DNA from 3 places in the Bacillus sp. EB106-04-04-XG123 genome. Region 2 is predicted to be linked to each of the others. Evidence: riboswitches for the same ligand, from Rfam matches in the RefSeq annotation. Region 2 holds a riboswitch; each other region holds the start of a gene.
The links. A riboswitch is a leader RNA that binds a small molecule or an ion and turns the genes downstream of it on or off. The one in region 2 is predicted to bind thiamine pyrophosphate.

Region 1 (4,335 bases), on a different contig from region 2:
GTCCTATGCGTTTGTACTCGCAGGGTTTATCCAAAATGCCTTTTTAATGACGCTCATTATCTCTACCATCTCATTAGGCGTAGTGGTTCCAACCTTAAAAGAGGAAAAGTTGATGCAGACGAATATCGGTCAAATCATTCTGCTTGTAGCTGTCATTGCTGATTTGGTCACGATGATTTTACTTGCTGTGTTTTCCTCCATTTATGGAGATGGAACAGGGAACATGTGGCTTCTGCTCTTATTATTTGCTGCAGGCATTCTTCTTTATTTATTTGGCCGCGTATTTAAGACAAAGTCAATTTTTCAGTCGATGTCAAAAGGAACCGTGCAAATTGGGACAAGGGCAATCTTTACTCTCATTATAGTCTTAGTTGCCTTATCTGAATCACTCGGGGCTGAAAATATTCTTGGGGCGTTTTTAGCTGGCGTACTTGTGTCCCTTCTTTCGCCAAATAAAGAGCTCGTTCAGCAGCTGGATTCATTTGGCTACGGATTTTTAATCCCGATCTTTTTTGTGATGGTCGGAGTGGATCTGAATATATGGGCACTGTTTAAGGATCCGACGATTATGATCATGATTCCGCTGCTGTTTATTGCGTTGCTTATCAGTAAGCTCATCCCAATTCTTTATTTGAAAAAATGGTATGACATGAATAAGGTCATCGGCTCCGGCTTTTTATTAACTTCAACGTTATCTCTCGTCATTGCAGCTGCGACGATTGGTGAGCGGCTCGGTGTCATTGATCATAAAATGTCTGGAGCGCTGATTTTAGTTGCTGTGCTAACGAGTATTTTAACACCTGTTTGGTTTAAAGCGCTCTTTAAAAAAGAACAAGCGGCGAGCCATAAGAAGCGTGTGACCTTTATTGGTGCAAATCAGCTGACCTTACCTGTCACACTTGATTTGCATCAGGATGAATATGACATTCGGATTTTGCATGTGTTTCAAGAAAATAAGGAAGCACTGCTGGCAGACTCTATCTTTGAAGTCGAATCAATTGAACAATACGACGATGAGACGCTGAGAAAGGCTGGCGTCGGCCAAGAGGATGTCCTTGTCGTCGCAACAGGCAGTGAGACAAAAAATAAGGAAATTGCTTTATTTGCAAAAGAAGAAGGTTCAAAACAAGTCATTGCAAGTGTCAACAAAGCTGAGGCAGAGCTGACATTGAAGGAAGCGGGCATTGATACGTTTTCTACTTTCCTTTCATCTAAAACGGTGCTAAGAGCTTTGATTGAAGCACCTGATGCGATTCGATTGCTAACAAATGAGGATTCTTCTTTGTATCAAATTCAAATGAACAATCATCGTTATCATAATGTCATGCTGAGAGAATTTCCTTTCACCGGTGACTTGGTATTTGTCCGTATTTTCAGAGGAGTAGACAGCTTAGTACCGCATGGAGATACGACACTTAGAAGCGGCGACCGTGTGCTTGTATCGGGCTCCAGGGAGTATGTGGCAGGACTAAGAGCGCAATTAGAATGACAATGAACGCTTGACCAATGAACAATTCCTGATTAAGATAGAGGTACAACATCATATATTTGATCCACTAGGGGAGTCCTTTAAAAGGGCTGAGATAAAAGTGTCGACTTTTAGACCCTCATTACCTGAACAGGTTCATACCTGCGTAGGGAAGTGGTGCGGTTTTTGACTATGCTTTTTACAAATTCCAAGCCACTTTCCACGCGGAAAGTGGCTTTTTTATATGGAAAAACAGGAGGAGAGGAACATGACGTTTTCAACAGAATGTAAAGAGGCTGCAGCAACATGGTGGAATGGAAGCTTTACGCATCCTTTTGTCAAAGGGATTGGGGATGGCACACTTTCACTCGATCGTTTCACTTATTACGTGATGCAGGATTCGTATTATTTAACTCATTTTGCAAAGGTGCAGGCATATGGAGCGGCGATTAGTGAGGACTTACATACGACGGGCAGAATGGCGTATCATGCCCAGGGCACGTATGAAGCAGAGCTGTCCCTGCATAGGAAATTTACAGAGCTTCTGCAAATTTCTGATGAAGCCATTGAGAACTTTAAGCCTTCCCCGACTGCTTATGCGTATACCTCTCATATGTACCGGTCTGTAAAAAGCGGACGGTTTGAAGAGATTTTAGCCGCGTTATTACCGTGTTACTGGCTCTATTATGAGGTAGGTGAAAAGCTGAAACAAACAACACCTGACCATCCAATTTACCAAGAATGGATTTTGACATATGGAGGCGATTGGTTTAAGGAACTCGTTTTCGAACAGGTGAACCGCTTTGATGAACTAGCAGAAAAAGCACCAGAACATGTACGCGCCAATATGAAAGAAAATTTTGTGATTTCAAGCTATTACGAATATCACTTTTGGGAGATGGCGTATCAAAAAGAATTGTGGCAAACAGCATGCTTAGATGGGGTTGGTGCAAATGGAACTCCACGCAGTGACAAATGATTCGCTTCCTGCGGGTGAACTGATCAAACAAATAAAAGCCATTGCGTCTGAAGTGGATTTTATTCATATTCGGGAACGGTCTAAAACAGCAGGTGAGCTTGTTGATCTCGTGAAGAATCTCCTTTTAGAAGGTGTACCGAAAGAAAAGCTCGTGATCAATGACCGAGTAGACGTGGCGCTGCTAACCAATATTCACAGGGTGCATCTTCCGGGCCATAGCTTTTCGCCGAAGGAGCTGCGAAGAAAATTCCCTCACCTTCATGCAGGGGTGTCCGTCCATTCGATAGAAGAAGCGAAAGCAGCAGAGAAAAATGGAGCAGAGTATGTCATGTTTGGGCACGTATATGACACCTCTTGTAAACCAGGACTCCAGGCAAGAGGTGTACAGCTTGTGAAAGAACTGACTTCTGCACTAACAATTCCAGTGGTGGCCATCGGCGGGATGACCCCAGAACGAGTTCCAGAATTGAAACATGCTCATGTGAAAGGAATCGCTGTCATGTCTGGGATATTTACTCATCATCAGCCGCGTATGATGGCACAAGCATTTTCTGAAAAGGTAAAGGAGAATCCTTATGAAAAAGCATTATGACGTTGCAATCATTGGTGGTGGAATCATAGGGATGTCAATCGCCTATCACCTTGCAAAAGCAGGAAAACAGGTGGTCTTATTTGAAGCGAATGAGATAGGGAAGCAAACGACAAGTGCGGCTGCCGGGATGCTCGGTGCACATGCTGAAGGAGAGGGGCATGAGGATATTTTCTTTCAGGCAGGCAGAGCAAGCCAGGCATTATACGAAAAATTAAAGGTCGATCTTTTGCATGAATCAGGCATTGATATTCGGACTTCAGCAGGCGGCATTATGAAGGTCGCCTTTACTGAAGAAGAGAAGCAGGCCCTTTGCCGGATGCAGCATTTGTCTACATTTAAGTGGCTTGACGCAAGCAGCGTAAAAAAATGCATGCCTCAAGTAACAGATCACATGCTGGGAGCAGGTTTGATTGAAGAGGATGTGCATGTGGAGCCTTACGCTGTATGCAGGGCTTTGTGGCAGGCGGCGGTCCGGTACGGAGCAGATGTGAAAGAGTGTACACCTGTGATCGAAGTGAAGCGGGACAAAGAAGTGTTAACTGTCAGAACAACGAAGGGCACATTCACATGTGATGACCTGACAGTTGCAAGTGGTGTATGGTCTGGCCGTTTTTTTGAAGAGCTCGGATTATCGCATTCTCTTTATCCAGTAAAAGGAGAATGTGTGTCTGTATGGAATAACGGTCCAGCGCTCGCACACACCATTTATCATGATCATTGTTATATCGTTCAGCGAGATAGCGGAAAGCTTGTTATCGGTGCAACGATGAAGCCAAACGAGTGGCAGGCTGTTCCAACGCTTGGCGGAGTGGAAACTGTGATTCAAAAGGCGTCTCAGCTTATGCCTTCTATTAAAGAGATGCCGATTGAAGAGTGCTGGGCAGGCCTTCGTCCGGCGACAAACGACCGGCATCCCTATATCGGAAGACATCCAGAAGACAAGCGTATTCTTTTTGCTGCAGGGCATTACAGGAATGGCATTTTACTTGCGCCGATTACTGGAGAAATCATTCGTGACCTCATATTAGACAAACCGGTCAAAGAGGAATGGCTTCACGCATTTCGTATTGGACGAAAGGAGGCACTATTCGTATGAAGATTCAATTGAATGGCAGAATCGTTGACTTCGATCAAGAGAATGGAACGATCTATGATCTGCTATCAGCCTATCAGCTTGAAAACCGTGTGGTGATCGTTGAAAAGAACCAAGAAATTATTGATAAAGAAGCGTTTCAACAAGTAGTCATTCAACCAAATGACACGATTGAAATCGTTCATTTTGTAGGAGGAGGATGA
Region 2 (4,335 bases):
TTTGGGGACTCATTCTTGGATCGAATACCGTTGGATATATGATTCAGCTATTTTTCATTCTTTGTGTCATCATCGCAGCAGTATTTGGCGGTGTAACATCCAATAAATCAATTATCATCAAACAAGGAGTACCAGCGCTTCTTGCATTAATTGCACTGATGCTGGCGATCTAATCTTAAATAAAGCCGCCCCTAGTAAGGGCGGCTTTTATCTTTTTCGAAGTCCCATCAAACGAATAATGGATGTCAGACAAAGGGCAACAGCAACGGCCAAAATGATTTTTCCGTACATGACCCCTGTTAGGTTCATCAAAAAGACGGCCAATATAATACAGAGCGTGATGATGATCATCACAATCGAATAGGTTTTCATCTCTTTTTCACTCCTTTAAAAATCCCCTCATGTGCCACGAGAGATCTGTCAATCTTTCCTCATATTATATCACTCAATGACAATTTTACATGAAATTCCCTACCAATAGAATGTGACATATTGATTAGATTTTGAGTCATACCATATTTTTTAGAAAATCGGGTATAACATAAAGAACTGACCCAAAGTCATATTGCTTGATATTTAATTGTGCAAAATATAAAATAACCACAGGATAAATCGAAAGGATGATCAAGATGAGTAAGAAAGTGTTATTAGTATCGACAAGCAGCCCAGAAATGAATGGACATCCAACAGGCTTATGGCTAGAAGAGTTAGCAGAGCCATTTCATATTTTTAAAGAAAATGAACTAGAAGTACAAATTGTCTCTATTCAAGGTGGCACTGTACCAATTGACAAAAATTCAATTCCTGAAGGTGTTCCAGCGCAATATCAAGATGTGTATGAACGACTTCAAGACACAAAGGCGCTTACAGATGTGAATCCAGCTGATTATGACGGCATTTTCTTTGCTGGGGGACACGGCCCTATGATCGACTTTGCGTCTAATCAATTGGTAGCGGATGCGATCTTAGCGGTTTCAGATAAAAATGGTGCGATCGGAGCCGTTTGTCATGGTGTTTCAGCATTCGTTGATGTGAAGGACGAAAATGGCAAATCATTTATCGAAGGCAAAAAAATCACAGGCTTCACCAACGAAGAAGAGGAAGCCGTGCAGCTGACACCAAAGGTTCCATTTTTATTGGAAACAAAACTTCGTGAGCAGGGGGCAGCGTTTGAAAAAGGAGATGCCTTTGCGCCATTTGCTGTCGTTGACGGACAAATCATTACTGGACAAAACCCAGGATCAAGTGCAGAAACAGCACGTTTGTTTGTTAAAACTATTGCATAAAACGATCAAAAACCAGCCGTTACATGCGGCTGGTTTTTTTGTTATAAAAATGTCCCAAAAAAGACCAAAACAATGATTGGAATAATGGTAAAATTATCACAGGGTAAAAAACCCAAAAGAGGAAAAGGGGATGTTCCTGTGAGAGCATTTTATGTCAAAATCACTGCAGCTTTACTGTCTGTTTTACTCATCGCAACAGGTTTGTTTTCACCAGCATTAAAAGCAGAAGAAGCACCAAAATCAAGTGGGAAACAATCACTCCTGACAGAAAAAGCGATTCAGCAAGTGCAAGAGTCGTTTTTGAAGCAGGATGAAGGAACCGCTATCCAACAGAAGCAAGTGAAAAAATCATTTAAAGTGAATAAGAAGAAAGGAATCAGTATCAAACGAAAAGCTGCTAAAGATGGCAAAATGCGCACGTCTGCCGTTCGCTCCATTGATGGACTAGCCATAAATCAATCGGCTGTCTTAACAGAGGAAGACCCAGTTGATTTATGGTTTTTAAGCACATCTTCACCTCAGGCACTCATCAGCCGGATTACTTCTTCAAACCCTGATTATTTCGTTCAATTGTTTGTTGTTGATTATGAAACAGGACAAGCCTACCCAACGGATCTTATTCAACCGGCAGGCAGTCTGCTTGCGTTAAGCAATTTACCAGCGGGTGATTATGCGTTTGGTATTACCAGTGGTGGAGACTTTGGAGACTCATATACATTACAGGTAAATGCCAAAAACCCACCAAATTTCACAGGTGCTGAATCCCTGTCATCAACATTGCAATACTTTGTCGCTACGTATGCCAATGGGGATGTTTTCGCAAATGGTACAAAAGTGTATAACAAACAATCTAAGACCGCCGATTATAAATGGGAGCGTGTATTTTACTTCTCATATGATGGAAAATATGAACAGAGAACTCATTCTGTTGACAGTGTGAAGGTGAAAAGTATTTCGGCACCAGTGTCGTACTCTGCTCCATACGCAAGTTCCTCAGAGGCCATTCTCGTCTACTTAGATGTGGAGACTTTATTTATGTATCATGAATCATCGTTTGCTAGCGGGCAGTACTACCATAGTAGCTTTGTTGATACACTTGGGAAGACAACACCAAGACGCTTAGATATTGATGATATGACAAATTACGGTGATCATATTTTAGCTGTAGATTTAAAAACAGGAAAGCCAATTGATTTCTTCAGTGTGTTGAATTTCTACTATGCTGCAGGAATCGAGAAACTGCCAACAATCAGAACGTTGAATTAAGAAAGGCGGTTGACATCAAATCGCCACATGTGTAGAGTAAAGATAATTAAATGACAAAAGTCCACTAGGGGAGTCATGTATGACTGAGACAAGAGAAAATCTTGGACCCTTTGAACCTGATCTAGTTCGTACTAGCGGAGGGAAGTGGAGCTGGACCTTGTCTTATTCATGATTGAATCGATAAGAAGGCCGCTCCATTTGGGGTGGCTTTTTCATTTATTCAACTGAAGAAGAGGAGGCTTTTTTTATGACATTTTCTACGCAATTAAGGAAAGAAGCAGAACCGTTATTTGAAGCCATTTATCAGCATCCGTTCGTTAGAGGCCTGGCAGCAGGAAAGCTGGAAAAGGAACAGATCATTCATTATGTCAAACAGGATGCAGAATACTTACAAGCATTCATTAAAATTTATGCAGCAGCGCTCAGCAGATGTACAGACAGAGAGGATATTGCGTTTTTTCATCAGCAGATTGCGTTTGTACTAGATAGTGAAACGCACCCTCATCAAAACCTTTGCCGAGTGGCAGGAGTAGCGTATGATGAGCTCCAAGGTGCTTCTTTGGCTCCGAGTGCTCATCACTATATTCATCACATGCTGCAAGTCGCACAGGAAGGTACGCTTGGTGAAATCATCGCTGTCCTGCTTCCATGTCCTTGGACATATTGGGAAATAGGGAAACGAATGCTCACAGATGTGCAGCCAGACCTGTCACATCCGTTTTATGAATGGATCACGTTTTATGGAGGGTTAACCGATTCTGTCACAGGTGAGCTTTGCAAACGGCTCGATCAATTGGCAGAAGCAGCAAGTGAGAAGGAAAAGGAAAAAATGAAACAGCATTTTATCTTAAGCTGCCAGCTCGAGTACAAGTTTTGGGAAATGGCCTTTACTGTTGAAGAGTGGCCAGTTCAACTGGAGGTGCATACATCATGACATGGAAGATGAAAGAAGTCGTCCTTGCCGTGATTTTATCCGTTGCGTGCGGTGTGATCTATTTAGGATGGTCCACACTTTACTTACCGATTACAGCACTTGTTGGCCCAGCAGGAGGCAATATCATGTTTGGAATATGGGTCATTGCCAGTCCAATCGTTGCGTATATCATTCAAAAGCCGGGGGCTGCCCTGATTGCGGAAACAGCTGCCGCGGCTGTGGAATTATTGACAGGCAGCCACTTCGGACTTTCAGCTCTGCTGATTGGTGTATGCCAAGGGCTTGGGGCAGAAATCGCCTTCGCTCTTTTTGGGTATAAACGATACCGCATGTGGACACTGATGCTGTCTGGTGCCTTTGCCGCTATCGGAGCGATGGCGTACAGTCTCGTGGCAAATGGCTTCGGATATTATACGCCTCAAGTTTTACTTATGACGCTTGTGACTCAAATCATTAGTGGAATGATACTTGGCGGATGCCTTGCGAAAGTGGTGGTGGAGGCACTATCCAAAACTGGTGTACTCAATCAATATGCCATCATGAAAGAAAAACGAAATAAAGGTGAACAGCATGAATTCATTTCTCGCGTGCAATGATCTGACTGTCCGTTTTTATGAACAGCCTAAGCCAGTTTTGCATCAAATCTCTCTTACGATTCAAAAAGGGGAAAAGGTGCTTATTTTAGGACCGAGCGGAAGCGGGAAATCCACGCTCATTTCGGTTCTGGCTGGAATCATTCCAGAGCATGTGGAAGCTGACATGCAGGGCGAAGTGGTGTTACAAAGACATACAGGCGTCATGTTTCAAGATCCAGACTCTCAGTTTTGTATGCACCGCGTCAATGAAGAA
Region 3 (4,335 bases), on a different contig from region 2:
CTGTCCCGCGGGCAGCTTAATAATCGAAATGATTTTTCTGCATAACGAAAGCCGCTCTATCTGAGCGGCTTTTTGCTGTTATTCTGTTTCTACATGGATACTATTGACGTTTAATAGATTAATGATTTCATTATTCAGCTTAAACCAATGATTGGCTTCTTCAATTTTTTTATACACATCATAGGTAGCTGGACGTTTGAGCTCGAAATCAAGCACTTCCCCATTGTTCATATGAAATGTTACCTTAAATACTTTCATCATAAGATCACCTTCCACTCTTCTTGTTCGCTGGTCAAATAGATCAGCTCTTTTCATTCATTCTCTATTCAACTCGTTTCCCCTCCTTCTTTCCATTCAAACCCAAGAAGTTTAAATTTTGTTTAAATTCACACAACATATCTATCTCTCATATCTGCAAAGAAGTATATTAGTGAAAAAGGAGGCTGCCCTTGATGAAGCAGAAAGAGAAACGAACATCTCCAGAAAGAAAAACAGTCTTTTTTCATTTAACAGATGCTCTCATTCCGAGTGTGGACATGATGGCATATGCAACAAAGCCATTTTTTCACCTTTTAAGAAAAGCCTTTTCAGCGGTTTGATAAGACCCCGCACAGCATCGTGCGAGGTTCTTTTTTTATGGATGATAAATTTGACTTCCTTGACTGACAAACTCCTTCGCCTTCTTTTCCATCTCTCTTTTCACTTCTTCAGATTGATTGCGGATATCATGAGAAATTTTCATACTGCAAAACTTCGGTCCGCACATCGAGCAAAAGTGAGCGGTTTTAGCGCCTTCGGCAGGCAATGTTTCATCATGGAACGCCAAGGCTCTTTCTGGATCAAGTGACAGGTTGAATTGGTCCCGCCACCTAAATTCAAACCTCGCTTTCGATAAAGCATCATCGCGCTTTTGAGCCGCAGGATGTCCTTTTGCTAGATCAGCAGCATGTGCAGCAATTTTATAGGCGATCACGCCTTCTCTCACATCTTCTTTGTTCGGCAGACCTAAATGCTCTTTTGGCGTTACATAGCACAGCATTGCTGTTCCGTACCAGCCGATCATGGCCGCACCGATCGCGGATGTAATGTGATCATACCCAGGTGCGATATCTGTTGTAAGAGGCCCTAACGTATAAAATGGTGCTTCCTTGCAAATGTCCATTTGCTTGTCCACATTCTCTTTGATTTTATCCATTGGGACATGTCCGGGCCCTTCAATCATTACCTGCACATCATGTTTCCAAGCAATCTCTGTTAACTCACCTAACGTTTCCAGCTCTGCAAACTGCGCCTCATCATTGGCATCAGCAATCGAGCCTGGTCTAAGTCCATCTCCAAGTGAAAAGGCGATATCATATTTTTTCATAATTTCACAAATGTCTTCGAAGTGAGTGTAGAGGAAATTCTCTTGATGATGAGCAAGACACCATCTTGCCATAATTGCACCGCCTCTTGAAACAATTCCAGTCACCCGATCGACAGTGAGCGGAATATATCTTAACAGTACGCCAGCATGAATCGTGAAATAGTCTACACCTTGCTCCGCTTGTTCAATTAATGTGTCCCTGTACACATCCCACGTCAAATCTTCTGCGACTCCATTCACTTTTTCAAGGGCCTGATAGATGGGAACGGTTCCTACTGGGACTGGGCAATTCCGGATGATCCATTCTCTCGTTGTATGAATATCCTTTCCAGTAGACAGATCCATCATTGTATCTGCCCCCCATCTGATCGCCCATGTCATTTTTTCAACCTCTTCATCAATGGATGACGTGACAGCTGAATTGCCAATATTCGCATTGATTTTGACATGAAAATTTCTTCCGATAATCATTGGTTCACTTTCTGGATGGTTAATATTTGAAGGAATGACGGCTCTTCCGCTCGCTACTTCCTCTCTAACGAACTCAGGGCTTAGCTCTTCTCTTATTGCGATAAACTCCATTTCAGGCGTAATGATGCCTTTTTTGGCATAATGCATTTGCGTCACGCGCGCTCCTTGTTTCGCGCGGAGTGGCATATGATGAAAATCAGTCTGGATAGAATGAATAGATTCATTCCCCTTTGAACGGTATCCATTATCCTCCGGTCTTACATGACGCCCTTCATAGTTTTCTGTATCTCCTCTTTCTTCAATCCATGTTGCCCTAAGACGCTTTAACCCCTTTGTGACGTCAATATGAACGTTCTCATCGGTGTACGGTCCACTCGTATCGTATACACGGACTGCTTCATTTTTTATGTTGCCCGCCTCTGTCACAGTATGTGAGAGCGTGATCTCTCTTTTTGGCACTAAGATATCGGGTCTTGATCCTTTCTCATACACCTTATGGCTGCCGTCAAAGCTGGATAACAATGATTGATTGGATGGGACACTTTTCTTTTCTTTCATTTGCTGTTCTCTCCTTTTCTTCTTGTCACCGGACAGGATGGAATCAGCACCAGCAAAAAACCAGGCTCTATTTAAAGAACCTGGTTTCGTCGTCAGAAATAAACATGCATATTATTGATATGATACATGCATCATCTTCAACTTCCCCACGCTGGTACGAGCCAGATCAGGTCCAAAGGGTTAAGAAGCTAAACTTCTCTCTCAGCCCATTTTGCGGGCACCCCTAGTCACTTTTATTGATTTCCACATCAGTGTAGCATAGAGAAATCATGAAGAAAAGAAGATTCAGGAAAATAGTTCCTTTCCCCTACAAGCATTATGGATCATGTTGATATACAGTCTTCTATACATCATCTATCTCACTCATTTCAATTAAATCTGAAATAATCATTGATCCTTTTCTCCTATTATGTATAATTAATCTAAACGGAGAATTTTTATACAATATATTCAAAGGAAGTTCTAGTCGATTGCAAACATTTCTCACATTTATCGTCGTAGGATTCTCAATTGCTCTGCCTGTTGGAGCAATCACGGTTGAAATGACAAAACAGGGACTGAAAAACGGATTTTTTCATGGTTTAACTGTCGGAGCAGGCGGTATGACCATAGACTTATTACTCATCTTGGCTTTATATGCTGGATTTGCTCAGTTTTTATCTTTGCCGTTTGTTCAAATCCCGCTCTGGCTGATTGGAGCTGTATTTTTAATGATTCTTGCATATGATTCCATTAAAAATGCGGATCAAGATATTCATTTAGCAGGAGAAAAGGTCAATAAATCATTCGCGAAAACATATCGAAACGGCTTGCTCGTGGCGGTATCTCCTGGAAATCTTGTGTTCTGGGTTTCTGTTTTTGGTGCTGTACTTGCGGATGCTTATACAAAAACAGATTCATCTGAATTTATGCTGGCTGCCGGCGGTATTTTGGCAGGGATTCTCCTTCATGACATTGGTCTACTCACACTTGTATCCTTAACAAGAAAAGTGATGAATCGGACGATGATCAAGTGGACATCCATTATTGCTGGTATTTTATTATTAGGGTTTGGCTGTTATTTCTTTTACGAATTTTATATAGGCATCAAGGTTTATTTTTAAGAAAAGGCTAAAGTTCGTGATGAACTTTAGCCTTTTTGTGTCAAACTATCGGGTCATGCCTGTTTGTCCTGTTTCAAATTGCGTTCTTCTCATATCTCTAAAGCGTGTGAATGCACCTTCATCTTTCATGACTTGGACTGCTCTTCCATCTGCATAACGAGTCGCTGCTTCTTCTACTTGTGATACGCCTTCTGACGTCAGGCGGCCATCTGATTTAATGGCAATATACACATTCTCATCCGTCACCATGACTTGAGAGTCTGCCACGTGATTCATTTTATTGACGCGGTTGGCAATTTTTCTTGAACGCTGGATGTTCTCTTGTTTATCGTAGCCTGAGAACGACATTTGGTTATGATAGTTCATATCTCCATGACTGTAGCGTCCATCTCCACCTGCAAGAGGCATTCGATCATCGGCTTGAGGACGGGTGCGATAATCAACATTCGTTGTATTCCCACCGTTCATCCCTTCCATGAGTTCAGAAACTGGTCCTTGATGATCTTGGTTATTGTCATCTGCACGGTTATTCGAATGATATCCGACCGGCTGACCTGATTGATTATGCCTTGTATCTACACCTGCATTGTCATTTGTACCACATGCTGTTAACCCAATAGGAAGAAGCACTAATGCGATTGTTTTTTGCCATTTTTGTTTCAAACGAAAAACCCCCTGTACAAATTCAATCTCATGAGCGCGAAACAGGCTCTGTTTTAGCATGTACAGTTAGGAAGAAAATCAAGCTGTCAGTTATAAACAAAAAAAGGAACGATTGAGATCGTTCCTTCTGGTATGGTGACAAAAGGCTAAAATGTTCTTGATTTTAACCTTTTG

Region 1: another riboswitch for thiamine pyrophosphate. It lies ahead of tenA (thiaminase II); the one in region 2 lies ahead of tenA (thiaminase II).
Region 3: another riboswitch for thiamine pyrophosphate. It lies ahead of thiC (phosphomethylpyrimidine synthase ThiC); the one in region 2 lies ahead of tenA (thiaminase II).

What each region holds. Positions count from the first base shown of each region.
Region 1 covers NZ_JBYTDZ010000001.1:704,682-709,016, reverse strand. The annotation lists gene AC3WTB_RS03680 (monovalent cation:proton antiporter family protein) at 1-1,489, shown strand, start outside; TPP riboswitch at 1,549-1,658, shown strand; gene tenA (thiaminase II) at 1,737-2,447, shown strand; gene tenI (thiazole tautomerase TenI) at 2,422-3,039, shown strand; gene thiO (glycine oxidase ThiO) at 3,023-4,135, shown strand; gene thiS (sulfur carrier protein ThiS) at 4,132-4,335, shown strand.
Region 2 covers NZ_JBYTDZ010000002.1:779,596-783,930, reverse strand. The annotation lists gene AC3WTB_RS09410 (DUF1304 domain-containing protein) at 1-173, shown strand, start outside; gene AC3WTB_RS09405 (hypothetical protein) at 208-372, opposite strand; gene AC3WTB_RS09400 (type 1 glutamine amidotransferase domain-containing protein) at 630-1,286, shown strand; gene AC3WTB_RS09395 (hypothetical protein) at 1,425-2,552, shown strand; TPP riboswitch at 2,609-2,712, shown strand; gene tenA (thiaminase II) at 2,800-3,486, shown strand; gene AC3WTB_RS09385 (ECF transporter S component) at 3,483-4,082, shown strand; gene AC3WTB_RS09380 (ABC transporter ATP-binding protein) at 4,057-4,335, shown strand, end outside.
Region 3 covers NZ_JBYTDZ010000005.1:307,282-311,616, reverse strand. The annotation lists gene AC3WTB_RS16545 (serine/threonine protein kinase) at 1-45, shown strand, start outside; gene AC3WTB_RS16540 (hypothetical protein) at 79-261, opposite strand; gene AC3WTB_RS16535 (hypothetical protein) at 453-599, shown strand; gene thiC (phosphomethylpyrimidine synthase ThiC) at 635-2,395, opposite strand; TPP riboswitch at 2,522-2,630, opposite strand; gene AC3WTB_RS16525 (LysE family transporter) at 2,866-3,498, shown strand; gene AC3WTB_RS16520 (YhcN/YlaJ family sporulation lipoprotein) at 3,544-4,161, opposite strand.